Regions from separate parts of the Alishewanella sp. HL-SH06 genome, predicted to be linked through region 1. Evidence: predicted binding sites of a transcription regulator. Region 1 holds the regulator's gene; each other region holds the start of a gene.
The links. The regulator sigma-54, encoded in region 1, starts transcription at its own class of promoters, with help from an activator protein. The targets are predictions, from matches to a motif close to GTTGGCACGNNNNTNGNNT.
Positions count from the first base shown of each region.

Region 2: the regulator sigma-54 is predicted to act here: its motif matches at 2,425-2,443, upstream of xdp1 (exosortase-dependent surface protein XDP1).
Region 3: the regulator sigma-54 is predicted to act here: its motif matches at 5,161-5,179, upstream of fliE (flagellar hook-basal body complex protein FliE).

Region 1 covers NZ_CP199752.1:845,335-855,656, forward strand. Annotated here, with positions in the region: gene ACUJFK_RS03780 (monovalent cation/H+ antiporter subunit A) at 1-2,710, shown strand, start outside; gene ACUJFK_RS03785 (Na+/H+ antiporter subunit C) at 2,710-3,066, shown strand; gene ACUJFK_RS03790 (monovalent cation/H+ antiporter subunit D) at 3,063-4,586, shown strand; gene ACUJFK_RS03795 (Na+/H+ antiporter subunit E) at 4,583-5,119, shown strand; gene ACUJFK_RS03800 (K+/H+ antiporter subunit F) at 5,113-5,382, shown strand; gene ACUJFK_RS03805 (Na+/H+ antiporter subunit G) at 5,391-5,774, shown strand; gene ACUJFK_RS03810 (HPr family phosphocarrier protein) at 5,810-6,085, opposite strand; gene rapZ (RNase adapter RapZ) at 6,075-6,932, opposite strand; gene ptsN (PTS IIA-like nitrogen regulatory protein PtsN) at 6,929-7,402, opposite strand; gene hpf (ribosome hibernation promoting factor) at 7,409-7,696, opposite strand; gene ACUJFK_RS03830 (RNA polymerase factor sigma-54) at 7,722-9,209, opposite strand; gene lptB (LPS export ABC transporter ATP-binding protein) at 9,258-9,980, opposite strand; gene lptA (lipopolysaccharide transport periplasmic protein LptA) at 9,977-10,322, opposite strand, start outside.
Region 2 covers NZ_CP199752.1:3,631,601-3,641,922, forward strand. Annotated here, with positions in the region: gene ACUJFK_RS16790 (S8 family peptidase) at 217-1,971, shown strand; gene xdp1 (exosortase-dependent surface protein XDP1) at 2,478-3,308, shown strand; gene ACUJFK_RS16800 (tetratricopeptide repeat protein) at 3,393-6,167, shown strand; partial or broken gene ACUJFK_RS16805 (anhydro-N-acetylmuramic acid kinase) at 6,234-7,432, opposite strand; gene ACUJFK_RS16810 (alpha/beta hydrolase) at 7,528-8,514, opposite strand; gene ACUJFK_RS16815 (hypothetical protein) at 8,634-9,524, opposite strand; gene ACUJFK_RS16820 (VOC family protein) at 9,753-10,124, shown strand; gene ACUJFK_RS16825 (cupin domain-containing protein) at 10,131-10,322, shown strand, end outside.
Region 3 covers NZ_CP199752.1:2,831,870-2,842,191, reverse strand. Annotated here, with positions in the region: gene ACUJFK_RS13055 (flagellin) at 61-834, shown strand; gene ACUJFK_RS13050 (sigma-54 dependent transcriptional regulator) at 962-2,425, shown strand; gene ACUJFK_RS13045 (sensor histidine kinase) at 2,573-3,688, shown strand; gene ACUJFK_RS13040 (sigma-54-dependent transcriptional regulator) at 3,693-5,051, shown strand; gene fliE (flagellar hook-basal body complex protein FliE) at 5,226-5,564, shown strand; gene fliF (flagellar basal-body MS-ring/collar protein FliF) at 5,593-7,302, shown strand; gene fliG (flagellar motor switch protein FliG) at 7,295-8,326, shown strand; gene fliH (flagellar assembly protein FliH) at 8,340-9,143, shown strand; gene fliI (flagellar protein export ATPase FliI) at 9,194-10,322, shown strand, end outside.

The DNA.
Region 1 (10,322 bases):
GTTGTTAACGGCGCTACCTCCAGCTTTGGCTTTTATTTTGTTGTTAAACCAAACCTCTGCGGTCTTCGCCGGTGAAACACTGCGTTTTTCATTGGCTTGGGTGCCGGTACTGGGCCTGGATGTTGCTTTGCGACTCGATGGCTTAGCCTATTTATTTAGCTTGCTGATCTTAGGTATTGGCTTGCTGATTATCCTCTATGCGCGCTTTTATCTCTCTGCAGCTGATTCGATGCCGCGTTTCTACACTTTTTTGATGTTCTTTATGACCGCGATGCTGGGCATTGTGTTATCCAACAATGTGCTACAGCTTTGGTTGTTTTGGGAGCTCACCAGTATCAGCTCCTTTTTGCTGATTAGCTTTTGGTGGCATAAATCGGAAGCGCGGCGCGGCGCCAGGATGGCGCTAACCATCACAGGTGCCGGTGGTCTTTGTTTATTAGCGGCGCTGTTATTAATTGGCCGTATTGTTGGCAGCTATGATCTCGATGTGATTTTAGCCAGTGCTGACATTTTGCTAGCACACAGCTGGTATCCTATTTTATTAGTGTTGTTTCTATTGGGCTGTTTTACCAAATCAGCGCAATTCCCATTTCATTTCTGGTTACCCAATGCCATGGCAGCTCCTACGCCAGTGAGTGCCTACTTACACTCTGCCACTATGGTAAAAGCCGGTATTTTCTTAATGGCGCGGTTTTATCCGGCGTTGGCCGGTTCTGACTTGTGGATTATCTTGGTCAGTTTAACCGGTTTAGCCACCTTGTTAGTTGGCGCGTATTTGGCGTTATTTAAACATGATTTAAAAGGCTTATTAGCTTATTCCACCATCAGCCATTTAGGCTTAATCACCCTACTATTGGGGATGGGAACAGAGTTAGCGGCGGTGGTCGCGATTTTTCATATCATTAATCATGCTACCTTCAAAGCCTCTTTGTTTATGGCGGCGGGCATTATTGACCATGAAACCGGCTCGCGTGATATGCGAAAACTTAATGGTTTGTGGGCCTACATGCCGATTACCGGTACTTTAGTGATGATAGCGGCTGCGTCGATGGCCGGTATTCCGTTACTGAATGGTTTCTTATCTAAGGAAATGTTCTTAGCCGAAACACTGGATCAGCATTTACTCGGGGCACTGTCTTGGCTTATTCCATTGTTAGCAACGATTGCTGCGGTATTCTCTGTCGCCTATTCGTTAAGATTAATTCACGATGTATTTTTCAATGGTGAGCCACGGGGCTTAACAAAAACACCGCATGAACCGCCGCATCTTATGCGTTTGCCGGTCGAAATTTTAGTAGTGCTGTGTATTGTTATTGGCCTGTTTCCGGTTTGGGCAGTGGGGGCCTTATTGCAATCTGCAGCGGGCGCAGTGTTAGGCGGAGAAGTGCCTGCCTATAGTCTAGCGCTGTGGCACGGTGTCAATTTGCCATTGTTTATGAGTGTGGTAGCGATTAGCGGTGGTTTACTGATCTACAGTTATCGGAAACGTTTATTTGATTTTCAAAATAGCTTGCCAGGTTTAGATGCACTGAACAGTTTTGAATTGGCCATTAAAACCGTTAATCGTTATTGCCGGTATTTTTATGAATGGCTCGATAATGGCTCTTTACAGCGTTACATGGTGTTTTTATTGTCAGCAGTAGTCATACTGGCTGGCCTGCCGTTGTTGGATGTGTCGGTACTTTCCGGTGGTCGTGAAGAGTTACCGATTGATGCGGTAAACGCCACGGGTGCCGCATTACTGCTGATCAGTGCTTTGGCCACAGTGATTTGGCATCGTAAACGCGTGGTGGCGCTGTTGATGATTTCGGTCGTGGGGCTGATGGTATCGATTGCTTTTACCCGTTTCTCCGCACCCGATCTCGCGCTAACACAGCTGTCGGTTGAAGTTGTTACAGTAATTTTGTTGATGTTAGCCTTATTTTTCTTGCCGCATAAAACACCGAGTCAGTCTGAACCCTCTCGAGTGATCCGTGATATCAGCTTGGCGAGTCTAGTGGGTATTGTGATTGGCAGTTGGGCTTATGCGGTGATGACGCGGCCCTTTACCTCTATTTCTGATTTCTTCTTAGCGAATGCCAAAACCGGTGGTGGCGGTACCAACGTGGTTAACGTGATCTTAGTGGATTTCCGTGGTTTTGATACCTTCGGTGAAATTGCCGTATTGGGTATTGCTGCCTTGGGTATCTTCAAATTGTTAACACGTATTCCATTATTTAAACCCAGTAGTGATGGTGATGGACGGCCTTGGAGTCGCGAGCGCCATCCGTTGTTATTAGCGACAGTGTCACAAAGTTTGCTGCCATTGGCATTAATGGTGTCGGTGTATATTTTCTTCCGTGGTCATAACTTACCCGGTGGGGGCTTTATTGCAGGCTTAATTACCTCAGTGGCATTGATCCTGCAATACATTGCTCACGGTGTGGATTGGGTAAAATCACGGATGGATATTGAATATCAACGTGTTATCGCAATCGGTTTATTGATCGCCCTTGTTACGGGTGTGGCAAGCTTTGCTTTTGGTCGACCGTTCTTAACATCATGGTTTGATTATTTCCATCTGCCTATCCTAGGTGAGTTAGAACTGGCCAGTGCAATTGCATTTGATTTAGGGGTTTATCTAACCGTGGTCGGCGCGACACTGCTGATTTTATCGAGTTTAGGTAAAATGACGACCTTGCACCGTCCGGTGCATAAGGAGACGATCTAGTGGAAACCTTGTTAGCTTGTTGTATTGGTTTTCTGACTGCCTGTGGCGTCTTTCTCATGTTACGCGGCCGAACCTTTCCGGTAGCCATGGGGTTAACCATGTTGTCTTATGCCGTGAACTTATTTTTATTTTCATCCGGTCGGCTTAACTTACAAGGTGCTGCGGTATTGGGGATGTCTGAAAATTATGCTGATCCGCTCCCTCAAGCCTTGGTGCTTACCGCTATTGTCATTGGTTTCGCTATGACGGCGTTCTTAGTTATTTTAGCCATTCGCGCGCGCTCAGATCTGGGTAATGACCATGTCGATGGTAAATTGCCTGATAGTGACGGTCGTCGTAAGGAGAACGGCGCATGAGCCATTTGATTATTGCTCCCATTTTATTACCCATCTTAACCGCCATTATCATTATGCTACCCCCGGTGCACTATGTGCCTAATCGGCGGCGTTTAGTGAGTATTGTTGCTACGGCATTACAATTGATTATTGCTTGCTGCTTGTTGTGGGAAACGCAACAAAACGGTTTAACCTTTTATGCTGTAGGCGATTGGCAGCCGCCCTTTGGTATTATTCTTGTTGCCGATACCCTTAGTGTGGTGATGGTTTGTTTAACCACCTTTTTAGCTCTGGCGGCGATTTGTTATGGTGCGGCAGGAGAGGATGTGCGCGGTTCGTTTTTTCATCCGCTGTTTCACTTCCAAATTATGGGAATTAATGGCGCTTTTTTAACCGGCGACTTGTTTAACTTGTTCGTGTTTTTCGAAGTGTTGCTGATTGCCTCTTATGGCTTGTTAATCCACGCGGGTGGTAAAAACAAAACTAAAGCGGCTGTGCATTATGTGGTATTGAACCTGGCCGGTTCGGCGGTATTCTTATTTTCGCTGGCTATTTTATACGGTGCTTTAGGTACCCTTAATATCGCCGACATGGCTTTAAAAGTCTCAACCTTACCACCTGAAGATGTGTTGTTAGTCAAAGCCGGCGGCTTATTGCTGTTGATCGTTTTCTCGCTAAAAGCAGCCGTTTTGCCATTACAATTTTGGTTACCTGACACCTACGCTGCAGCGTCTCCTCCTGTAGCCGCATTATTTGCGGTGATGACGAAGATCGGCGTCTATGCTTTGCTTCGCGTGTACACCACGATTTTTGGTGAGTCTGCTGGGCCTTTAGCGGGTTTAGGTATGAATTGGTTATGGCCCTTTGGCTTAGCAACCATTGTGCTGGGAGCCATAGGGGTGATGGGCAGCTTGGATTTTCGCAAGGTGGTGGCCAATTTGGTTATCGTATCAGTGGGTACTTTAGTGTGTTTAGTGGCAATGCAAAACACCGCTGCCAACGCTGCCGTGCTTTATTATACCGTACATTCCACCTTAGTGACCGGTGCCTTATTTTTATTGGCCGACATGATTGCTAATCAACGTGGTAAAGCCGGTGATCGCTTAGTGTCTGGGCGCCGTGTAGCTCAACCGGTATTGCTGGGTAGCCTGTTCTTTGCTGCTGCGGTAACGGTAGCGGGCTTACCGCCGTTATCGGGCTTTATCGGAAAGCTGATGATCCTGCAATCGGCTGTTACGCCATTACAGCAAGTCCTGTTATGGTCAGTGGTGCTGCTGAGTAGCCTGATGGTGTTAATTGGCTTATCACGAGCTGGCAGTATTTTGTTTTGGCGCGTTACCGGTTCAGAGTCGGGTGGGGATAAAGCCTTACCGCTGCAGGTTTTTGCCGTGTCATTGTTGCTGTTAGCTAGCCCCATGTTGGTGGTGTTTGCCGGGCCTTTCACCGAGTTAAGTGTGGCGGCAGCGGTGCAGCTTGAAGACGTGTCACAAACGATTTCCACGATTTTACTTGAATCTAGCGTGTCTGGAGGTGCTCAATGAGATTACAACCTCGTTACAGCTGGTTGCCAACACCGTATCGCAGCGTGTTGTTGTTTTTAGTATGGTTACTTCTCAATCAAAGTGTCGCGCCAGTGCATCTGTTTTTTGGTTTCGTGTTGGCGTTATTAATCCCTTGGATCAGTGCCAAGTTCCGAGATCCTCAGCCGTTGATTGAACGCCCCATTTTGGCGCTACGTTATATTCTTATGGTTTTGATGGATATTGTTACTGCAAATGCGCAGGTCGCGATATTAATTTTAGGGCCGACAAAACGGTTAAAACCCGCTTTTGTGCGTGTGCCGCTGGATTTACAGCATGAACTGCCCATCACCATTTTGGCCAGTACCGTGTCAATGACCCCAGGCACGGTAAGCGCGGACATTTACCCGACTAAAGAAATGCTGGCAGAAGGTGAGGAAGTAAAACAGCGTTGGTTGTTGATTCATGTACTGAATTTGGAAGACGAAGCAGAACTGATTGCTTCAATCAAATCGCGCTATGAAGCCCCGCTAAAGGAGATCTTTCAATGTTAGAGAATGTTATCTTTTTAGTCTTTGGTATGATCAGTTTGGCTTTGATACTTAACCTATGGCGTTTAGTACGTGGCCCAAGCTTGCCAGATCGCATCCTAGCGCTCGATACCATGTATATCAATAGCATTGCCCTGATCATCTTATATGGCCTGCTGATGGGCACCTCATTGTATTTTGAAGCCGCGTTATTAATTGCCATGTTAGGTTTTGTCAGCACGGTGGCCGTGTGTAAGTTTTTATTACGTGGCGATATCATCGAATAGGAGAGACTATGCAAAATTGGATGGAATGGGTAATTGCCTTCTTTTTATTACTCGGAGGCAGCTTTGTGTTAATTGGCTCGATTGGTTTAACGCGGATGCCCGATTTTTTTATGCGCTTACATGGGCCAACTAAGGCGACCACCTTGGGTATGGGCGGTATTTTGTTAGGTTCGATGTTATTTTTTAGTGCGGCACCCGGTGAGATCAGCGTGCATGAATTGTTGATTACTATCTTCTTATTAATCACCGCGCCAATCAGTGCACATATGCTCATTAAAGCTGCCCTGCATCATCAGACTGAGGCGATTGCGCGTACTACAGGTGAGCAAGAACTGAAGCGAGGGCAATTACAAAACAGCAGCCGCTCGCATATTAAGTCGAATTTACCCTAAAAAACCTAACAATAGCGTAAAGCACAAGCTTTACGCTATTCGCCAAAACCGGTATTAATTAATAAAGTAATCGCGTCTAATGCTTCAGCAGCGTCAGGGCCTTCGGTGGTCACTGTAAGGGTTTTACCTTTACTACTGGCCATCATCAGCAAGGCCAGTACGCTGCCGGCATCTGCTGTTTTACCATCTTCTTGCACTAATTCTACTTTGGCATCAAATTGCTGGCTTAACTGCACTAGCTTGGTGGCGGCACGTGCGTGTAGGCCTAGGGCATTAATAATCGTGACTGTTGCAGCTAACTTATCGGCCATGATGTCTGACTAATTCCCGATGGCGAATTTGTACATCTTCGCGCTGGCTGCGATAGGTTTCGGCTAGGCTTTGTGCGATATACACTGAACGATGCTGGCCACCGGTGCAACCAATCGCTATCGTTAAGTAGCTGCGATTGTTACGCTCGAGATGGGGTAACCAGCTGGCAATAAAGGTATTGATCTGCCACGTATATTTTGCCACCACGTCTTGTGAGGCGAGGTAATCTTTAACTGGCTGATCTAAACCTGTGAGCGGTTTCAGATCCGGCTCCCAATGTGGGTTGGGTAAAAACCGCGCATCGAACACAAAATCGGCATCCTTTGGAATACCATATTTAAAACCAAAGGACTCAAAGAGTATCACTAAACGGCCGGTCTTTTGGCCTAAGATCCGCTCACGTAATTGCTCGGCCAACTGATGCACATTCAGCTCAGTGGTATCGATATATAAATCGGCGCGGCTAGAGATAGGATCTAATAACTGTTGTTCACGTGAAATGGCTTCATCGAGCGACATCGCTTGATGGGATAGCGGATGCAAGCGACGCGTTTCGCTAAAGCGCTTAATTAGCGTGGTGTGATCCGCATCCAAATATAAAATCGTCAGTTCCAGCTTGCGCGGCAGATATGACAAAATGTCTGATAACTCATCGGGATCGCTCGGTAAGTTACGTACATCAATACTCACGGCAACGCGTTCATATTGGCCCATTACTGCAGTTGCCAGAGTCGGTAATAGATTAACCGGGAGATTGTCGACGCAGTAATAGCCGAGATCTTCCATGACTCTCAGAGCAACCGATTTGCCAGAGCCTGAGCGACCACTGACGACGAGTAGTTTCATGACTCACCTGTTTTTTGGCTATAGTCGAGTAGTAGCTGATACAGTTGTTCATCTGACTCGACATGGCGGATTTTTTTGGTTAAGTCTTTCTGACTCAACAATTTGGCAATACCGGATAACGTACTTAGGTGCGTTTGGCATTGCTCAGTAGGTATTAAAATAGCGCAAAAAATATCGACGGCTTGGTTATCTATCGCATCAAACGCGATAGGGTCTTTACTGACCACAAACACCAAAATCGGTTGAGTTACGCAGTCAAGTTTGCCGTGAGGAATGGCGATACCGCCACCGATGCCGGTTGAACCGAGTTTTTCACGGGTCATTAAGGCTTCAAGAATGGTGTATTCAGATAGTTCGGGAAGCTGCTGGTGAGCCAGTTCGGCGATATATTCGAGGATACGTTTTTTACTGTTAAATAGAACTGCACTTTTCGTGCAGTTCTCCGCTAACATTGCGTTTAAATTCATAATAATGTCTTAGTGTCGTGACAGTTTTTCTTTGTGTTTAATGACCTGCCGATCGAGTTTGTCTATTAACTGGTCAATCGCAGCATACATGTTTTCGTTCTCAGACACCGCAAACACTTCGCCACCGGTGAGATGGATTTTAGCTTCGGCAATCTGTTGTAATTTTTCCACGTTTAAGATGACATGTACATTATTAATGTTCTCGAAATGACGCTCTAGCTTAGCAAATTTATTCTCGACATAATCTTTTAAGGCTTCGGTAATTTCGACGTGACGGCCTGTTAAATTGATTTGCATAGACTCTTCCTTTTAGTTAAGACACTTACAGCAGGGTCTTTCGTTGATTTGACGGCGGAATAAACAACGATTCGCGGTATTTAGCGATAGTTCGCCTAGCCACGTTTATCCCTTGTTCTAACAAAATTTCCGCCATTTTACTGTCACTTAGCGGTTTTGCCGGATTTTCTGCCGCCACCAATTTTTTAATAAAAGCACGAATGGCAGTGGAAGAACATTCACCACCACTCTCTGTACTAACATGACTGGAGAAAAAGAACTTAAGTTCAAAAATTCCACGTGGTGTATGCATATATTTATGAGTGGTGACGCGTGAGATAGTCGACTCATGCATACCGACCATTTCTGCAACATCATTCAATACCATCGGTTTCATGGCTTCTTCACCATGCTCAAAAAAGGCTTGTTGTTGCTGCACAATGCAATTGGCTACTTTGAGTAAAGTATCGTTTCGGCTTTCTAAGCTCTTTAAAAACCATTTAGCTTCTTGCAAGTGCGAACGAATAAATTGCGTATCAGCGGTATTTTTAGCGGTTTTGCTCATCGCCGCATATTGCTGATTGATCCGTATTTTGGGCATAGCGTCAGCGTTTAATTCGACTTGCCAGCGACCTTTTACTTTTGTCACCGTGACATCAGGAATAACATATTGCTGCTCTTGTTTAATCACATCAGCACCAGGCCGTGGATTTAAACTGTGGATCAACTGCATGACTTCCTTTAACTCTTCTTCTTTGAGTTTAGTCACGCGCATCAAAGAACGAAAGTCTCTATTCGCTAAAAATTCGGTATAGTTGCTAATAATGAGTTTTGCATCATTTAAATAGGGGGTAGTTGGCTCAAACTGCCGTAACTGCACCAGTAAACACTCTTGCACCGAGCGCGCGCCAACCCCGACCGGATCAAATAATTGAATGCGTTTAATCACGGCTTCAACTTCGTCGGCCTCGACCTCGTTAGATTGCAGTGAGTCGAGTATTTCTTCGCAGCTGATACTTAAAAAACCATTGTCATCGATGGCTTCAATAATGATCTCAGCAATAGCCCGGTCGATTTCAGAAAAGGGCGTGAGTTGCATTTGCCAACGTAAATAATCTTGCAGGGTATCGCTGGTTTCACCCTGATACACCATATCGTCATCAGGCATGTTGCCACTGCTAACAGGGGCGGCACTGACTAAGTCATCCCAGTTATTATCTAGCGGTAAATCTTCTTGGATGTTTTGTTTATTCAGATCATCGCTGGTATCGCGATCGGCTGCGTCTTTTTGCTCTGAGTTTTTGTTGCGTGGATCGTCAAGGGTATCGCGATTGATATTGCCAAGACTGTGATCAACCTCATCTGGCTGACGTTCGAAATCATCATCGCCTTCGAGTAACGGGTTCGCGTCTAACGCTTCCTGTATTTCTTGCTGTAGCTCAATGGTGGACAACTGTAATAGGCGTATCGCCTGTTGCAGTTGTGGCGTCATGGTAAGCTGTTGTCCTAGGCGGAGTTGCAAAGAGGGCTTCATGTACCTGTAATTCTCTCCTGAATGCGCAGTTGCGTTCTATCTTCTTTACTATAGCCTGAATTGCTCACCTAGGTATACATCACGCACCTGCTGATTTGCTAGAACATCTTGCGGAGAACCGGCTGCAATCAGTTCGCCATGACTGACAATATAAGCGATTTCACAAACATCTAACGTTTCACGCACATTATGGTCAGTAATGAGAACACCAATGCCACGTTGGCTGAGGTGTTGAATGATTTTTTTGATATCAAGTACTGAAATCGGGTCAACCCCAGCAAATGGTTCGTCTAATAAAATAAAAGCGGGATCAGCGGCTAGTGCCCGCGCGATCTCAACCCGACGACGCTCGCCACCAGATAACGCCATCCCTAAACTGTTGCGGATATGGCCGATATGAAATTCTTCTAATAAATCATCGGCAATTTCAGCGCGGCGTTGCGTGCTTAAATCTTTGCGGGTTTGCAAAATGGCCAATAAGTTTTCATGCACAGTCAATTTACGAAAAATCGAGCTTTCTTGCGGTAAATAACCAATGCCGGCGCGGGCACGTTGGTGGATCGGAGCAAAAGTAATATCTTGCTCGTTGAGGGTAATGGTGCCTTTATCCGAGGGAACTAAGCCAACAATCATGTAAAAGGTTGTTGTTTTACCTGCACCGTTAGGGCCTAATAAACCGACGATTTGCCCTGCATTGACCTCTAAGCTGACATCTTTCACTACCTGCCGGCTTTTATAGCTTTTGGCGAGGTGCGAGACCACTAACTTCATGGATTGTCCTTGTTTTCTGGGGTGAAAATCGTGGTAACGCGACGATTTTGCTCACCTTCAGCACTTAATTGTTGTAATTCAATGTTGTAACGGATCACGGCACCGCGTACTAAGCTACCGCTTTGCATCACTTCGGCATTACCCGATAACGTTAAAATTCGGCTGGCACGGTCAAATCGGATCTCATTCGCTTGAGCGGTTACAGGACGATCACCTTGCAGTGTTTGTGAATAGGTCGCCGGTGAGCCTGTTGTAATAAACACCTCTTTACCTTTACCAGCACTGGCGTCGACTTCAAGTTTGTCTGCTTTGATCAACATGGACCCCTGACGTACGACAACG
Region 2 (10,322 bases), 1.1 Mb from region 1:
GCTTATGACTTGTTCCTTTTTTTATTATGCTTAAAAAAGACCTTTTTTGGGGCCGCATACCGCTATAGCTACATAAGCAGCTCATTTTATACAGATTTTGCTGATTTACAGCTACGCCAAGTTTGTCCTATTAATAATAGCGGTGTTGCGAAGTTGTCATTCATTTCGCATCACCTTACATCCAGGTAATAACAACATTATAAAAAAGGTCATACCATGCTTACTCAGAAGTTTAAATTAACGGCAATAGCCGTGCTTTGTTTACCCGGTGCATTATTCAACACCGCAGCGATTGCAAATCAGGATAACGACACTTCAACTGGTCCTGTTACCCGCGTGATCATCAAATATAAAGAAACCAACACCGATACTATGCTACAGAGCCTACCAGCCACCATGGCTCAGCAACGCAAAGCCGAACGGATGCAAGCGAAAGCCGAGCGCTTTAGTCAACGCGCAGGTGAAAAAATAAAATTTGTGCGCGAAACGGCCTTAGAAAAACACGCGGTGTTCAGTGCCGAGCGCCGCTTATCCGCCGCGGAAACGGAGACATTACTCAATCAATTGTCCCAAGATGATGATGTAGAACTGGTCGAAGAAGACATGTTACTGCAACCGACCCTTGCACCTAATGACACCCAATATGCGAACCAATGGCATTATTATGAAAACACCGGCGGCATCCGAGCGCCAGCGGCTTGGGACAAGGCAACAGGCCAAGGCGTGGTGGTTGCGGTACTGGATACCGGCTATCGGCCTCATGTCGATTTAAATGCCAACCTGTTACCAGGCTATGACATGATCTCTGATGCCTTTATTGGTAACGATGGTAATGCCCGCGACAGCGATGCCCGCGATCCGGGTGATTGGACGAATGTCGGCGAGTGTGGCGGTGGTCAACCAACGTCGTTTAGAGCGTCCAGTTGGCATGGCACCCATGTTGCCGGTACTGTAGCCGCAGTCAGTAATAATAATACTGGCGTTGCCGGTGTAGCCTTTAACGCTAAAGTGGTGCCGGTTAGAGTCTTAGGTAAGTGTGGTGGCTACACCTCCGATATCGCAGACGGCATTATCTGGGCATCAGGGGGCTCAGTGTCTGGCGTACCCGCCAATGCCAACCCTGCCAGCGTCATTAACATGAGCTTGGGTGGTTCAGGTAGCTGTAATAGCACTACCCAAAATGCCATTAATCAAGCGCGCAGCCGCGGTACAGTAATAGTGGTTGCCGCAGGCAATGACAATGGTAATGCCAATAACTTTAATCCAGGTAATTGCACTGGTGTAGTCAACGTTGCCTCAACAAACCGCCAGGGTGGTCGTGCGTATTATTCTAATACCGGTAGCAGTGTTGATGTCGCCGCACCGGGTGGCGCGATGTCTTCTTCCAATGATCCAAGTGGCGTATTATCTACTTACAACAGCGGTTCAACGACACCCGCCAATGACAGCTATGGGTACAGCCAAGGCACATCGATGGCCGCACCGCATGTCGCCGGTATTGCTGCGTTAATCAAGCAAGCCAAACCGAACGCTACCCCGGATCAAATTGAAGATATTCTGAAAACCTCAGCCCGTAGTTTCCCTGCAAGCTGCTCTGGTTGTGGTGTCGGCTTAGTTGATGCCAATGCCGCAGTGCTTGCCGCAACAGGCTCAGGATCAGGCGCCACAGGCAGTAGCAATACGCTGCCCAATCTGTCTGCTAGTCGCAATAACTGGTTGCATTACACCATTAACATACCGGCCGGCATGCAGAATTTTACTGCCAGCATCGCTGGCGGAACAGGAGATGCCGATCTGTACGTCAGACGCGGCGCGCGGCCAACCACCAGCAGCTTTGATTGTCGCCCTTATTTACAGGGAAACAATGAAACCTGCAGTATCAGCAACCCCGCCGCGACAACGTGGCACATCAGCATTCGTGCCTATAGTACTTTTAGTGGCGTAACGTTGAATGTGAGCTATAATCCTTAAGTGTTAGTAAACGTGCATAACGTTACTTAACGTCAGTTTGGCAGCTTGCATTGCATGAAACATGCGAGTTGCCAAGCTTTACATTTAACCTAGTCTATTTTTTGCTAGCGCAAACGTAAAAATACTGATGGTGAAAATAACAAATGATCCAGTTAGTGGTAATCGGCTTTTTATTGTGGGCTGTTCCTGCTAACCAAAGCTAACACATTGTATCTAATATAATAATGCAACAAAATATAAGATAGGCTGGTTATATATTAACTATTTTGCAGACAAACGAGCGTTGCGAATAACTTCAAATACTCTAAAAATAGGAGTTTGATAACCGTTTTATTGTAAAAAGTGTGTCAGCAACAGTTTTATTTGCCGGCTGACATTGATGAAAATCGTCAACAATTTTTACAGTCACTTTAAAAGTTAAAACCCTAAGCTATAACTATCAATGACTTAAGATTTGGTACGCTTTTTGCTTTATTATTTACATTATCATTTAAGAGTTAAACTTTATGCTATCAGCAATTAAAAAAATCACCTTCGGGGTGTTATGTAGCGCTGCGTTGTTATCAACCTCTGTGCTGGCCTCTACAACCACGAGCACAACAGAGACATGGAGTTTTACACCTGCAACGACAAAAAGCGTTACAGGTGCAAACAAAATAACGTTAACGTCAGCTTCAGGCGCCAATGCATTTATTTCAGGCTGGTCTTCTGAGTCTTCTGATAGTGCATCAAACATAATTTCAGCACATAAGCTAATTCTTGATAGCAAATATGGCGTACAAATTTATGGAACAAATTCAGACGAAAGCCATACTGTTGATAACAAAAAAGGCTTAGATTTTATTTTTTTAGAATTTCCTTCTCCCGTCGAATTGTTAAGTCTTACTAATACTTGGGTAACTGAAGGAATGGATAGCGATATTTCTATAGCTACATTTAATAGCAACCCATTTACCAACATTTCGAGTCCAACCTTAAATTTTACCCAACTTGCAAGCGCTGCAATTGTAAAAGCGAGCTACGCCAATACAGGTATCAACACACCGTATATTTTTGAAAGCAGTAGTAGAACTGAGAGCTACTCTACTCAAAATATTAAAGGTGTTAGCAGTCAATATTGGTTGATCGGTGCATACAACGCTGCATTTGACAGCGGTTCTTGTAAGTTATCTTGTTTAAATGATGCAATGAAATTTGGCAGCATTACTGCTAAGCTCGCCGCCCTACCAACATCACCAGATAATGCGCAAGATGTGCCACTGCCAGGCACCCTATCACTTTTCGCCGCCGGTATTTTTGGCCTTATGTATCGAAATCGCCGCCGTACACAGCGTTAAAAAAGGGGCTTCGGCCCCTTTTTAGTTATGGTATATTATAATTGCTTACAACCATTTTTCGCTGATTGCAATAAGGATCTTAGCTTGTATCGTCTTCTCTTTGGGCTGTTACTCTGCGTCTCAATAACAACCTATGCTGACAGCAGCAAATACACTTACGACAACGCCTTGCAATTACACAAACAAGGCGATAACAAAACAGCCATTATTTACCTTAGAAATGTGCTCAGCGATACGCCAGATAACCTTGCGGCACAAATTTTATATGGGCGAATTTTACTGCAGCAGCAATTGTTTGCAGAAGCGTTAAACGTTTTTGAAGGCGCACTGACTGACGGTGCCGACATTAACTTAATCAGTGATGAATTAAGTTATTTGTATTTATTGTCACGGCAAAAAAACAAATTACAAGAAATGCTAAAATACGGCGAGCTTCGGCAGCCGCAAAAATTTAATTGGCTACTCGTTTCCGCTTCACTTGACCTGCAAACAAACGATCTTGAGCAAGCCCGTTCTACCCTCAAAACGGCTGCCACACTTTTTCCGCAAAATGTTAACTTATTAAATGCGCAAGCCGAGTTAGCACTGGCAGAAAAAGCTGAAGATCGCGCTGCCGAATTATTAGCACAAAGCTTACAACTGGAGCCGAACAATTCAGCAACATTACTTCAGTTGGGCCATCTAGCGTTTATTCAAAAGCGCTACCCCGCGGCCATTGCTCATTATCAAACAGGTTTAGCGCTTGACCCGAACAACCCTTTGTTATTAAGAGCGATCAGTACGGTGCAATTTTTAACTGGGCAGCTAGGTGATGCAAGAAACGCCTTAGAGCAACTGTCTAGCATGGGATTAGACGATGCTTATCTACGTTTTGCCTTGCCCATGGTAACGGCATTACAGGATAAAACAGCGGTTAATGAATCCATACAAACCTTACATGCCGATTTAATCGGTATGCCAGCAGAGTACTTTAAAGCCGAACCCGATAAGCTATTCTTGCGTGCAACACTACATTATTTAAATAATAATGAATTTTTAGCGATTGAAGATTTTAACAATTATCTGCAACTCAAACCTAATGATTTAAACGCCATAGATATCGTTGCCAATTATTACATTAGAAACGAATTGGTCGGTACAGCCGTTAAATTTTTAGATGATAATAAAGCGTATATTAAAGATTATGCGCCGCTGCAATTACAACATGCGCTGTTGGCCATTAAACAACAACGCCCTTATGTTGCACAACAAATGTTAACTGAGATGCGGGCACGTTTCCCTGACAATGCCGAAATGGCCGCTTTGGATGCAGAGCTTAAGCGACAAACACTCGGCCCTGCTGCTGCATTAGCTTATTTAAACGATAGTCCTTTTACTGCCGAGCCATCAGTATTGTTAAGTAAGACTCTATTAGCGAAAGATTTGAACGATTTTCCGCGCGCACGAGACTTCGCTCAACAACTGTTGGCACTGCAACCCGAAGATCCAACCTATCGCAACATTTATGCCGGTATCTTAGTCAGTTCGGGCGATTTAACCGAAGCCGACAAACAACTCACGCAACTACTGCAAGCAAAACCGGATTTTTTCCCTGGGCAATTAACCCAAGCAAATTTACTGATATTACAAAGAGATTTTGTTGCTGCAGCCAAGCTGCTTAAGCAGTTAATTGAACTGCAACCACAAAACGACACCTTGCAAGTATTGCAAGCGCAAGTAGAACTGCAAACCAATAACAGCGAACAGGCTGTTGAGCGTTTAGTCAAGATCGTCAATCGGCAGCATCACCGCCCCAGTCTGAATCTGTTATTGGCACATTATTTTTCGGTTAACAAACAAAAAGAAGCATTAGGCCTGATCCAACGCTCCTTGAGGCGAGAGTTTATGGCTAAAGATTTATTATTGCTTGAAGCCAATACACTGATTACGTTAAACCAAATAACCGAAGCGCAAGAAAAAGTTAGCCAATTTGCTCAATTAGCTGACTTGAACGATAACCACTATTATGAACTCGGCCTATTACAAAAACGTCTTGAACGCTACGCAGATGCTAGTAATAGTTTTGCTACGGCCATTAAACTGGCGCCAGACAACCTCATTTATGACTATGAGCTGATTAACCTGCAACTTGATACTACTCAGTTAAAACAAGCTGAACAGCGCCTGCAACAACTAGCACAACGCCAAGTGCGCTCCGCCGACTATTATCTGTTAGCGGGTATGTTAGCTGAGCAACAGCAAAACCCAGAATTAGCCTTTAAAAATTACTCTAAAAGTATTGAGCAAAACCCGCGCTTTCAACGTGCATGGGGTATGGCATACGAGTTATCCCGGCAAGCCACATTCAATGAGCGCTTTACCACTCTGGCGCAACAACACTTGCAGTTGCAACCCAACGATTTTTGGGTCAAGCGACTCTTAGCCGAGCATCATATAAATCATCAACAATGGCCTGAGGCTAGCACGCTCTATCAGCAACTCTTAGCGGCAGGCTCTTTCACTGACGATGCATTTTTACAAAATAATCTAGCAAATGCTTTATTTACTTCCGATCCCGCATTGGCATTACAACATGCCGCAAAAGCAAACCAGTTAAGACGCAATGAACCGCTAATCTTAACGACCTATGCCAAAGCTTTGCTGCAAAACCAGCAAGCAGATCAAGCGTTAGCGGTCTTGTATCAAGCGTATGCGCAACAAAGCAGCAATAATGAAATCAATTTATTACTCGCAGAAACGCTAGTGAGTTTACAGCGCGCTACAGAGGCAAAACCTTATATCGACGCAGTAAGACAAAATGCAACTGACGCCGCCACCCGTGAGAGAGTTGCCGCATTATTAGCGCGTTTAGCGCAATAACCAGCCTGAGTTAAGCTATATCACTCGCATAACACTGAAACGACAGCATCAGCTGTCGTTTTGCTATTAATCTGCAAAACTGATTTTGCCCATGCTAATACTGGGAAAGCCTGTTGCCGCGTCGGCAAAGGGCTGCTCGCCTCCGGCAATACATTCGTTGGCTAATAAAGCAAATAACACGGCTTCTTTCGCATCAGGATGAATCGTTAACGCGGCGGTGGTCGCAAAACGAAAACCAGGTAAACCGTCTGCTAATTGTTGCATTAATAATGGGTTATGAATACCTCCGCCACTGGCATAAATGACACAATTATTCGGCAGAATAGCATGTCGGATCGTATTAATAATACTGTCGGCACTGAAACGATTTAACGTTGCCATGACATCGGCAGCCGCTAAATTTAGGGTGTGACTTTGTTGTTGAGCTTGGTGTAAGTAACCCAGATTAAATAACTCAGGGCCGGTGGTTTTTGGCATAGCCGCAGCAAAGAATGGCGCTTGTTGCAACGCGTTTAATAAGGGTTCAGACACCTTCCCTTGATAAGCTAAATGCGCACCTTCGTCATATTGCACCGAGGGCTGTTGCTGCCGGATATAAGCATCCATCAGCGTATTACCTGGGCCGATGTCACTGCTAAAAACTTCTGTTGCCCGTAAATTGGCGGGTAACCAGGTTAAATTAGCGATCCCTCCGATATTAAGCATAATGCGATTTTCATCAGCGGCACTAAATAACAAATAATCACCGTACACGGCTAAAGGTGCGCCTTCCCCCCGGCCGCAATGTGCTTTTGCCGAAAATCACTGAAGGTAGTAATGCCGGTTGTTACCGCAAGATGATCAGCATCACCAATTTGTAAGGTGCCATTGCCCCAACGTGGATCCTGATGTTGCCGCTTAGGACAATGAAAAATGGTTTGGCCATGGCTGGCAATCAAATCAATATCAAGCGGGGTTAATTGCCACTGCGCCAAGCACTGCTTTACCATCTCACCATGTTGTTGGCCGATCCAGGCGTTGAGTAAGGTCACATGTTGCAGGTCAACATCCCGTTTTGAAAAAACCGCGCGTACTCGCTCACGGTAATCGTCTTGATAATTCAGAGTGGTATGCTGCTCTAACACTAATTTCGTTTGAAGCCCTGCACCGCTGACACGGCATAACGCCACATCTAAACCATCTAATGAAGTACCACTCATTAAGCCAATAATGCGCCGCTCTGTTTTCGCCGCGCTCTGATAGAGTTTTTTGATATGGTTGTGCATACTTTACCTGCTATAGATCTGCTAAATATAAGCGCTCTGAAAAGCTATGGTGCTAAGCTTACGAAAAAGATTGAGCACGAGCGCGAGCCTTTGGTTTAGCGCAATTGTGTAGCAGGAATTAACGCTAACCATTGTTGCACCCATTCGTGTTCTTGTTGGCTTATCACACTCATCAAAGCATGATGACGATCCGCAACTTGCTTTACATAAAATTGCGGCCCTTGCCAGCCAGCATAAAATTGGTAAGGGGCAATTAAATCGTTATCTGCCGTTAAGATCAATGTTGGCATGGTGAAATGGGCTTTATAATGTTGCAGATCGGTTTGCGCCACGCTAACTCCGGCTTTAGCCAAGGCGAGTTCAGCAGCCTCAACGAGCTGCTGCTCTGAGAAAGCCTTGCGATACCAACGCTCACTCATGGCAACATAACCTTGCAAAGCCATATCAAAAGACTGCATCGGCGCTTGTAACATGACGCCGGCAACCTCTTGTTTGCTTGCCAATAAATGAGCGGCACTGAGTGCGCCCATCGAGTTCGCTACGATAAGTAATGGGCCATCACTTCTGCGCTTTGCTGTCAGCTGTTGTAGAAATTTAGCATCGGCTACGCCAAAGGCAACATCACCATCACTTTCACCATGCCCCAGCAGATCAGGCACCAAGACTTCAAAACCTAAATACTGAAAATATAACGCACTTAATGCTAACCATTCCTTACTGCCACGATAACCATGTAACAATAACACGGTACCTTGGCGCGGTATCAGGTCGGCTCGATTAATCTCTAATGCTAAAACACTTTTCGCCGCATTGACTTCGGCATTCATACTGAACTTTAACCGCTCAGCAGGTTCAGCCGCAGGCTGTATTTGCCAATAACGCATACAAAGCTCACTGCCAACGCAGATCTGTTGCAACTTAGGATTTAACCGCTGCATAACTTCAGGTTTAATGGCTGGGGCAGCGTAACTTTTGCTTTGATGAATACGCTGAGCTAACACTTGCGCACAACCGACTAAACTACTAAGCCCTAGTAATAGCAAAGCCATTTTGGCGTAAGGTGTAATATGCGCTTTTAACATGCAAACTCCTTTGCGGTATATCCATTTTTAACATGCTTTTACATTAACCGATACTGCCTAAAAAATGCAAAGCAGCCCACGATGCGCATTAGGCACGTAGTCGCTATAGCATGATACCTCTAAGTTTGTGGTTGCACCGCTAGTGCTTGGCGAAAAGCCGGTAGCGGACGCCTAACAAACCAGCGGCCCGCCTGCCACAATAAATATAACGATAACAGCGGAAAAATAAGGGTTTGCAAACTGTATAACACGATCAGTTGAATGAGTTTTTCAACCATACCATCGGAGAAGTTTTTCACCGCATTAAATAGGTCATTCGCATTGGCGGCTAATTGTTTTAACCAGGCCAAAGCACCGCTATCGGGTGCGCCTAGCGGTTGCTCCACTTGCTGCAAAGATGCGGTTTCGGTGGTGAGCGCTAGCTCAACAACTTGACGTTGTGGTTCAATAACCCAATCTGATAACTTTGCTACCCCCACGGCGGCCATCGGCACGCCGAGACGGACCAACAATAACAAAGCTAAAAAGATCCTGAATAAATAGGTTGCTGCCTCGCGCCAGCTGCTCGGCCCAAACAAACGCACAACAGTACTGAGTAAAACACCACTACCAAATAATGGTAACGCTGCGAGCTTGCCAAACTCTAATAAAAATAACTGCAAGCCAATCGACGTCATCGCCAACACCATTAAATCGGAATAACGTACTGCCATATCCTGCAGCGGCTTTAGCATTTGTCCGGGTTTAATACTGGCCACACCCACACTAAATTGCGCTTCTGATACAAACGCAATTCCGCGGTCGATTAAACGCGCGGTGGCAAAAGAAGCACTACTTAATAACAGGCCTCGTTTTAATAATTGCTGCGCTTGTTGATCAAGTGGCGCCAATACTGGATTGACTAACTGCTGCTGTAAGCTGCCAGTGTAGAGCAAAGCCGCAAGAGCGAGCAGCAAAAACAAAGCAACAAGCCGTTGTTGCAGCCGGCTTAACGAAGTCCAAAAACGCATAGGGTGTCCTTATCAAGTCGCCTTGGCGAATACTGCTCACTATAGCCTGATCTGCCTTACAGCTATAGCGACCTCAGCAGAATATTATGGCCATCGTTTATACTTAGCGAGTTAAGATAAGTCTTAGATACATTAGCAAGCATTTAATTAAATAAGCTGTGCACTATTTTAGGGAGTTTAACGTAAGATGCTTAGTGAATTCCCATTAACGAAAATTTGGAGCTAAACATGATCAGTTACATTACTTTAGGCGTTAGTGATTTGAGTGCAGCCAAAGCATTTTATGGCGAGTTACTTGGCGAGCTAGGCGCTAAACCATTAATGGATATGGAGCGCATCGTTTTTTTCGGCAAAAGCATGGCACAACCGATGCTAAGTGTTTGCGTGCCATTTAATAAAGAAGCACCAAACCCAGGTAATGGCAATATGGTGTCTTTTTCGCCGGGCTCAAAAGAGCAAGTCGATGCGTTGTATAAGAAAGCCATTAGCTTAGGCGCCCACTGTGACGGTGCGCCGGGCCAACGCATCCCAGGCAAGTTCTACGGTGCTTATGTGCGTGATGCTGATGGTAATAAACTGTGTTTTTGTCATTTCGGGTAATACCTGATGCAAGTGAATAATGACTTTAGCCAACGGGTGGTGGTGCGACCAAGCGATTACCGTTTTGTCGCTTCGCCGCTCGCTGGCGTTAGCCGTATGATGCTGGATCGCGCCGGTGCTGAAGTGGCCAGAGCAACTAGCATTGTGCGTTATGCTGCTGGCGCAGGTTACACTAGCCATCGGCATGATGGTGGCGAA
Region 3 (10,322 bases), 1.9 Mb from region 1:
ATTTGAGTTAACACCACTTTAGGGCTAAACTTAATTAAGATTTGATAACGAGGCATGCTGATGAAAATTACAACGCCAAGCAATAACATCTTAAATAATGTGTTGCAGCAACAACAGAAATTAGCCCAGCAAGAAGCCAGTGGTAAGCGTATTACCAGCGCTGCCGATGATGCGGCGGGGTTGCAAATCAGTAATCGGTTGAACAGCGCGATAAACGGTCAGCAGCAAGGGCAGCGAAATATTGCCGATGGTGTTGCTTTTGCGCGGGTTTATGAGCAAGCGGTGCAAGGGGTTAGCGATAACGTGAATGAAATTGAGCGGTTGGCAATTGCAGCCGGTAATGGCATTTACAGCGATGCTGACAAACAAGCGCTGCAAAGCGAAGCGAACGGTTATTTGGCTAATATCCAACAAGGTTTAACCACGGAGTTTGCCGGTAAGAAACTTTTTGAAGATACGGCGCTTAGCTTTAATGCTGGCAATAGCAATCTACAATTACAAACCCAAGACTTAGGCGCAGCGCTGAACAGTCAAAACTTGTTCAGTATTGATTTAACTCAGCCACAAACGCTGACAGCCGTGCGCGCTGTGGCAGAGCAGTTAAATGCGTTGCAAACTGAGGTCGGGGCTAGCATTAATGCCTTTGATAGTGCTTCTCGTGCGGTATCAGGTCAGCAAGTTGCCACCTCTGAAGCGCGTTCACGTATTGCTGATCTTGATTATGCCAAAGCTAGCAGTGAGCGGGCGGCGAATAATATTTTATCGCAAAGCTCGGTGAATGTGGCCATGCAAGCGCGCGTGAGTTCAGAGCAGGCGCTGTCGCTGTTAAGTTAAACAGGATGATGCTTCATTTTACTAAACGCTAATTTTTTGACGCCCTGTCAAAAAATTAGCGTTTTACCTTGCAAGGCTGCACACAGCTTGTACAATAAAGTCAATTATACTTATAAACTGTGCGCTTATGTCTGATAACCCTCATCTTTATCTGGTTGATTTACAACTAAATCGCTGTGAGCGTTTGTCTACCGTCTGCAGTTTTATTGGTGAAGCTCATCAGCTTGTTAGCCCTGATGATTTAGCCAATACCCTACAACATCATCCGGCTTCGGTGGTTGTGTTAGGGGCGACCGATCAATTAGATGCCAGTGCGATTATTCGGCAATTTCCGGCAAGTGCGTTTTTAGTTATTGGTGACAGCCAAAGTTATTTATTAGAGCAAGCCAACGTGATTGGCGTGTTAAGTGAGCCTTTTTCCTACAATAGCTTAACGCAGCTTTTGCGCGATGCGCAGCAATACCATCGTTTATTACCTACTCACAAACAGCAAGATAATCAAGTACGCTTCGATGGTATGGTCGGGCAAACACCGGCCATGCAAAAAATTCGTTTTTTGATCCAGCAAGTAGCCAAAACAGAAGCAAACGTTTTGGTGCTTGGGCCTTCAGGTACCGGTAAAGAAGTGGTCGCTCGGAATATTCATTTATTATCGAACCGCGCCAATGGGCCCTTTGTGCCAATTAATTGCGGGGCAATTCCGGCTGAATTGTTAGAAAGTGAGTTATTTGGTCATGAAAAAGGCGCCTTTACTGGGGCTATTTCTACCCGCAAAGGCCGTTTTGAGTTAGCACAAGGCGGCACCTTATTTTTAGATGAAATTGGTGATATGCCACAGCCCATGCAAGTGAAATTGCTGCGGGTGTTGCAAGAGCGAATTTTTGAGCGCGTAGGCGGCAGCCAAACGCTGAAAGCCGATGTGCGAATTATTGCGGCAACCCATCGCGATTTAGAAGTGATGATTACAGACGGCGGTTTTCGGGAAGATTTATATTACCGTTTAAATGTGTTTCCTATCGATACGCCTGCGCTGTGCGATCGTGCAGACGATTTACCGATTTTAATTACTGAATTACTTAACCGCCAATATGCCGCACATCAAGCAAAAGTGAAGTTTACTGAACGCGCACTCGACAGTTTAAAGTTACACAGTTGGCCAGGTAATGTGCGCGAGTTGGCTAATTTGCTCGAACGTATGGTGATTATGTATCCGGATCAGATCGTCGATGTGGCTGAGCTACCGAAAAAATATCAGCACCTAGATGTTGAATCTTATCAGCCGGTGTATCCAGAAGCGTTACAAGAGCGTGATCTGTTAAATGCGTTATTTCAAAGCGATGACAGCAGCGACAGTGAGGAGGCCGCCGGTTTTGAGACAATCGCTACATTTACCTCTGTTATCACTCAAGATACCTTGCCGGAAGAAGGCTTAGATTTAAAAGAGTTTCTCGCTGAATTAGAAATTCGTTTTATTTCCCAAGCACTAGAGCGCCACGATTTTGTAGTGGCACGGGCAGCCGATATTTTAGGTTTGCGCCGCACCACCTTGGTTGAAAAAATGCGTAAATATAATCTAGGTAAAGAAGAGTAACTCTGCAGCACTTTGAGCCTGCTGTCAGATTGTTGACGCATAAAGCTGTTTAAACTCAATGATTTAATCATGGCACATTCTCTGCATTGCTCCTGTTAAGATCCGCCAACTGCTTCGCCGTTGGCCCTTAGCAGCAGGAGCCACTCTATGTCAGTATTAACCGCAACCAGCCACTTGAATGAAGTATCAAGTGCGACTGTGCATCCTTTGATCGCGCCCGCAAAAAGCAGTGCGCGCTCGCAAGAGCAGCGGTTAAAACATATTCTGCAATGCTTACCCTCTGGCGTGGTGTTGCTTGATGGTTGGGGACGCGTGATTGAAGTGAATCATGTCGCGGTAGAGATGCTTGGCGAGCCTTTGCTCGGTGAATCATGGCTTAATGTGATTAACCGCTGCTTTCGACCTCGCAGTGATGATGGCCTAGAAGTGTCATTAACGGATGGGCGGCGCGTAAAACTGCAAATCAGTGCTTTAACGCCAGACTCTGGGCAGCTTATTGTGTTGACTGATCTCACCGAAACGCGTGAGCTGCAAAATCGCTTAAGTCATCTGCAGCGTTTATCCACACTGGGTAAAATGATGGCGACGCTCGCGCATCAAATTCGCACCCCTTTATCTTCTGCCATGCTGTATGCAGAGAATTTACGTAGCCCAAAACTGCCTAATCAATCACGTGAACAATTCCAAGATAAGTTACTGGCGCGCTTGCACGATTTAGAGCAGCAGGTGAACGATATGCTGTTATTTGCGCGCTCAGGTACGGCACAAGCTGTTGCGAGTATGACATTGCAGCAATTATGCGATGAACTCGTACTGCGCAGTGAAGCATTACTTAACCATCATCATGCCGTGTTTAAAATTAGCCTGACGACACCGCAAGCCAGTTTATTAGGTAATAAAAACAGCCTGGTTGAAGCCTTATTAAACTTACTGCAGAACAGTTTACAAGCTGCAGGCGATAACGCGCAATTGTGCTTAGCGCAGCAAATTGGCAAGGCGGGGCAGTTAACCTGGCAATTTAGTGATAATGGCCCGGGTATTCCCCCAGCCGTGCAAGCGCAGATGTTTGAGCCGTTTTATAGCAATAAAGCCGGTGGCAGTGGTTTAGGTTTAGCGGTGGTGCAAGCGGTGGTGCATAGCCATCAGGGTAGTATTAATTATGTTGATTTAGCAGCAAGGCAAGAGGGAGCGTTAAGTGGCGCCTGTTTTGAGATCAGCTTACCTATTCATCATAGTGCCTCAGCTGCTAAGACTAAGGAGTAATGCCATGTCAGATCTGAAAATATTAATTGTGGAAGATGATGCCGGTTTACGCGAAGCCTTAATCGATACACTGAGTTTGGCTAATTATCAGGTGCTCAGTGCCGCCAGTGCCGAAGAAGCCTTGCTGCTATTAAAAAAACAAAGTGTGCAGCTGGTGATCAGTGACGTGCAAATGGGCTCGGTATCCGGTTTAACCTTGTTAAAAACCTTACGCGAACAATATCCGCAATTACCCGTACTGATGATGACGGCCTATGCCACTGTGCAAGATGCGGTTGAGGCGATTCGTTTAGGGGCGATTGATTATTTATCGAAACCGTTTTCACCTGAGGTGCTGGTCAGTACGGTAGCGCGTTATGTGGTCGCTGAGCCAACAGACAGCTTTACGCCGATTGCCGCGGCCGAGCAGAGCAAAGCCTTGTTACAATTGGCCGAGCGGGTGGCGCATTCTGAAGCCAGTGTGATGATCTTAGGCCCCAGTGGCTCGGGAAAAGAAGTGCTGGCACGGTATATTCATCAACAATCAGCCCGTGCAGCTGAGCCTTTTATCGCCATTAATTGCGCAGCGATCCCCGATAATATGTTGGAATCTACCCTATTTGGTTACGAAAAGGGTGCGTTTACCGGCGCGGTGGCGGCGTGTCCGGGTAAATTTGAACAAGCACAAGGCGGTACCATCCTGCTGGATGAAATTACTGAAATGCCGATGAATTTGCAGGTGAAACTCTTACGAGTGCTACAAGAGCGCGAAGTAGAGCGGTTGGGCAGTCGTAAGACTATTAAGTTGGATGTGCGCATTTTAGCCACCAGTAATCGAGAGCTTGCTCAAGCGGTAGCCGATGGCCTGTTTCGTGAAGATTTGTATTATCGTTTAAATGTCTTTCCGTTAAGTTGGCCTGCATTAGCCCATCGCCCGGAAGATATTGTGCCATTGGCGGAGCATTTATTGCGCCGGCATTGCCATAAACAACAACGGCCAACCTGCCAGTTGAGTAAAGCGGCTAAGCAGCGTTTAACCCAGCACAGCTGGCCAGGGAATGTGCGCGAGCTCGATAATGTGATCCAGCGTGCTTTAATTTTACAAGGCGGTATTGAGATTGCGGCGGCTGATATTTTATTAGAAGTGCCGGGTTCACTTGGGCAAAGTGCCGTGCCACGCGTGCAAGGTATTAGTGCGACCATGGCAGATAGCACTGATTTTAAAACTGAAATTCATGAGCAAGAGCATAAGCTTATTCTCGCCACGCTACAGGCTTGTGCTTTTAAACGCAAAGACGTAGCAGAAAAACTCGGTATCAGTGATCGCACTTTGCGTTACAAATTAGCGCGGATGCGCGAGTCAGGTATTGATATTCCGGCTTAAGCTAGCCTCATACGTCATTTCACTACAAAGCCTTACGCTGCTTGGCAACGAATGCCGATGCTGCGTAAGGCTATCTTGTTATAACCCCTGTTTTCCCTGTGTTTGGCGAGTTGGCACAACTTCTGCTTAGTCTGTTATATCCTCGTAAATAACAAAATTTTGACAGGCAGCATTATGGAAATTAAAGGTCAGGCGTTATATGCCCAAATGCAAAGCATGGCAACCCAAGCACGTGCTTTGCCCTTCGAAGCCGATCCAAGCATGGCGGTGCAGCCGACAAACAGCAGCCAGTCAGATTTTTCTACCTTGTTTAAAAACGCGCTAGGCAGTGTTAATGAATTACAGCAACAAGCTGGTGCAATGCGAAATGCCGTTGAATTGGGCGATCCAAAGGTGTCATTGGCGCAAGCCATGATTGCATCACAAAAATCCTCTTTGGCTTTCGAAGCGACCGTGCAAGTTCGTAATAAAGTGGTCGAAGCCTATAAAGAAATTATGTCGATGCCGGTCTAATTAGACAGACAGCGCAAGCAGGAGAAGTATGGTGGCAGATAATCAATCGACAGAACTGGCGTTAACCAACACCGATTTTAGTAATGACAATCAAGCGCAAAACAAGGCGGGCTTTTTAAGTTCCCTGGGTGGAAGTGGTGATTTGCTAAGACAGGTGACGTTGATCGTGGCGTTAACCATTTGTTTGGGTATTGCCATCTTGATTATCCTGTGGGCTAAAACCCCTGAAATGCGGCCACTAGGCACTTACAACACGCAGGAGCTTATCCAAACGCTCGATCATTTAGACGCGCAAAAAGTGAAATACAAATTAGAAGGTAACGTTATTTTAGTGCCTGAAGATTCTTTACAAGATGTGCGCTTAGGTTTGTCTCGTGCAGGTTTAAACCAAGAACCGTCATTGGGTACCGAGTTTTTATTACAAGACAGCGGTTTTGGGGTGAGTCAACGTTTAGAAATGGAACGGCTAAAACACAGCCGTGAGCAACAGCTAGCGAGAACTATTGAAGAGCTTCAAAGTATTGCCAGAGCTCGGGTACTACTGGCTATTCCTAAAGAAAACGTGTTTGCTCGACAACAATCCTTACCGTCCGCCACGGTCTTAGTCACTGCACGTGGCGGCCGAGTGATCCGCGATAGTGAAGTTGATGCGATTGTCGATTTAGTTGCCTCAGCCGTACAAAGTTTAGAGCCAAGTCGTGTCACCGTTACCGATCAAAATGGCCGTTTACTAAATAGCGGTTCTCAAAGTGGCAGTTCAGCCCGCAATCGTCGTGAATTAGAAATGCAACGTAGTCATGAAGATGAGTATCGTCAGAAAGTTGATTCCATCTTATTACCGGTACTGGGCATGGGAAATTATACTGCGCAAGTTGATTTAATGATGGACTTTACCGCTGTTGAGCAAACCCAAAAACGCTATAACCCAGATTTACCAGCAATTCGCAGCGAAATGGTGATTGAAGAAAACAGCGTTGGCGGCGGCAGTGGCGGTATTCCTGGCGCGTTGTCCAATCAACCGCCGATGCCTTCGGCAATTCCTGAACAAGCTACTGGGGGCAGTTCACAAGCGGTGATCCCGGGGCGCAATAGTCGTGAGTCTACTCGTAACTTTGAGCTTGATACTACAATTAGCCATACCACTCAGCAAAGTGGTGTTATACGTCGCTTAAGTGTGTCGGTTGCGGTCGATTATAAACAAGGCGTCCCTCAAGACGACGGCACCCTTGGCCCCGCCACTCCGATGGCGCAAGCAGAATTAGAGAATATTCGCCGTTTATTACAAGGTGGCGTTGGCTTTGATGTTCAGCGCGGTGATACTATTGAAGTGATTTCGGTACCTTTCGTTCGTGAACAAGTCGAAGCATTAACTGATGTGCCGATTTATGAACAAGATTGGTTCTTGCAAGTCGTTAAGTTGGTGATGGGTGGTTTGGTTATCATTGTGCTGCTACTCTTTATTGTACTGCCAATGCTGAAGAAACTCATGAACCCAACTGAAACCGTTGATACTTATGATGAACAAGCTATGACAAATGGTTTAGATCTGGGTAATGATGACGATATAGCTGTGGCACAATTTGATGAGAAGTCAGTCGGATTTGCCCCAGATGGCACCCTGATGTTACCCGATTTACATGGTGACGAAGATTTATTAAGAGCGGTGCGTGCCTTAGTGGCAAACGAACCAGAGCTGTCCTCATTGGTAGTTAAGAATTGGTTATCTGAAGATGAATGAGAAAAAAGAAGTTAAAATCTTTGATGTCAATAAGTTAGATGGTGTCGAAAAGGCCGCTATCTTATTACTGAGTTTGTCAGAAGAAGACGCCGCGCAAATTCTTAAGCATTTAGAGCCGAAGCAGGTTCAGCGGGTTGGTATGGCGATGGCGCAAACTACTGATTTGAACCAAGGTAAGATTTCAGCGGTACATCGGCGTTTTATCGAACAGATTCAGAATTTCAGCACCATTGGTTTCCAGAGCGAAGAGTTTATCAAGCGAGCATTAACGGCGGCGTTAGGTGAAGAGAAAGCGGCAAACCTGATTGACCAAATTGTTCTTGGTGGAGGGGCCCGCGGCCTCGACTCGTTAAAATGGATGGATTCAAAGCAGGTTGCCAATATTATTCGCAACGAGCACCCGCAAATTCAAACTATCGTTTTATCTTATTTAGAGCCGGAGCAATCGGCCGAAATCTTATCGCAGTTTTCAGAAAAAGTGCGATTAGACTTAACCATGCGCATTGCAAACCTTGAAGAAGTTCAACCCGCTGCGTTGCAAGAGTTGAATGAGATTATGGAGAAACAATTTGCCGGTCAAGCAGGTGCACAAACCGCGAAAATGGGCGGCTTAAAAGCAGCGGCCGATATCTTGAACTACCTAGATACCAACTTAGAAGGTCAGCTGATGGATTCTATCCGTGAGCATGACGAAGAAATGGCGCAACAAATTCAAGATCTGATGTTTGTGTTTGAAAACCTGATTGACGTTGATGATCGTGGTATCCAAGCCATTCTGCGTGAAGTACAACAAGATGTATTAATGAGAGCCTTAAAAGGCACCGATGAGAATCTGAAAGAGAAAATCTTGAAGAACATGTCGAAACGCGCAGCTGAATTATTACAAGACGATCTAGAAGCGATGGGCCCAGTTCGGGTAAGTGAAGTTGAAACCGCGCAAAAAGAGATTTTATCGGTGGCACGACGCTTGTCTGATGCCGGTGAAATTATGTTAGGCGGCGGCGGTGGCGAAGAATTCGTTTAAGCGCGAGGGCTAGATGAGTAAAGATGCGTTTCGATATAAAAAACCTTTTTCGCCTGACGAAGAGGTTTCCGATCTGCTGCAAACTTGGGATACCCCTGATATGACGGCAGATACCGAAATGCTGCCAGGGCATACTAATGCACTGAATTTAAGACGCCCAAGCCCAACAACTACCTCTGACCCAGCCGAGGAAGAAGAAAGCTTTAAACCGCTCACTGCGGCCGACATGGAGCAACTGCGCCAATCGGCTTATGATGAAGGCTTTGCCGAGGGTAAAGACGAAGGCTTTAGTAAAGGGTACAACGAAGGCCGTGAACAAGGGCAACAAGATGGCTTAACGCAAGGTTTGGCTGAAGGCAAAAAACAAGGCCTAGCGGCGGCGCAGCCCGATATCGATGAAAAATTGGCGCAACTAACGGCGTTAATCGAACAATTACAGCAACCGCTGGCCGATTTAAATCAGCAAGTTGAGCAGGCATTAACCGAGTTAGCTTTAGCAATGGCCAAAGTAGTGATCGGCGTTGAAGTCAAAACCAATCCTCAGGTGATTCTGCAAGCCTTGCAAGAAGCCACTGCGGCCTTACCGATGCAAGCGGGTCAACTGCTGATTAAACTGCATCCAGAGGATTTAGCCATTATCCGCGAACATTATTCTGCAGATGATTTACAGCAACGCCAATGGCAATTACGTGCTGAGCCATTGGTAGAACAAGGCGGTTGCTTGGTAGAAGCCGAAAAATCCAGTGTCGACAGAAGTTTGACGCAACGTCTACAAAGCAGCTTGGAACACTTCCTGCATCAGTCCTCTCCAGAGTAAACCGCTTTTTATCTGACAATGCTGCTTATGCAGCACAACACAGGGGTTTTATGACTGAACCTGTCAGCTTGCTTAACCGTGTTAAGCAGCAACATCAGTATATACATCAGAGCCGGCCGATGGTTTCTGGCCGCTTAGTGCGTGTAGTTGGCTTAACGCTGGAAGCCGTGGGCTGCAGCGCGGCTATTGGCCAAGCCTGTTTAGTCGACAGTGCTCGCGGCCAAATTATGGCGGAAGTGGTGGGTTTTGCCCAAGAGCGCGTGTTTTTAATGCCGCAAGATGATATTGACGGTGTGGTGCCGGGCGCTCGGGTCACGCCGCTGTTGCAGCACAAAGGTGTGCCGCTCAGCATGGCATTGCTGGGGCGGGTGATTGATGGTGTGGGCCAACCGCTGGATGGCAAAGGGCCAATTACAGCAACACACTATGCTACAGGTAAAGGTAAACCGATAAATCCGCTACATCGGCGGCCAATTAAGCAGCCGCTAGATGTCGGGATCCGCTCTATTAACGCCATTTTAACCGTTGGCAAGGGTCAGCGTATGGGTTTATTTGCCGGCTCTGGCGTTGGTAAAAGTGTGCTGCTGGGCATGATGACGCGCGGCACGGCTGCGGATGTCATTGTGGTGGGCTTAGTAGGTGAGCGGGGACGCGAAGTAAAGGAATTTATCGATGAAATTTTAGGTGACGAGGGTAAGAAACGCTCTGTCGTAGTTGCCGCACCGGCCGATGTGTCACCGTTAATGCGTTTAAAAGGTTGTGAAACGGCGGTGCAAGTCGCTGAGTATTTTCGTGATCAAGGCCTTGATGTATTACTGCTGATTGACTCTATTACGCGTTATGCCCAAGCGCAGCGCGAAATTGCTCTAGCTGTGGGTGAGCCACCCGCCACGAAGGGCTATCCACCTTCTGTGTTCGCCAAATTACCGGCACTGGTTGAACGTGCAGGTAATGGCTCGGGCAATCAAGGCTCAATAACCGCTTTTTATACCGTGCTATCAGAAGGTGACGATCTACAAGATCCGATCGCCGATGCGTCACGCGCTATTTTAGATGGCCACATTGTGTTGTCGCGCAGTCTTGCCGATGCCGGGCACTTCCCGGCAATTGATATTGAAAAATCGATCAGTCGAGTCATGCCCGCGGTAACCAGCGAGCAACACCAGTTGATGGCGCGCA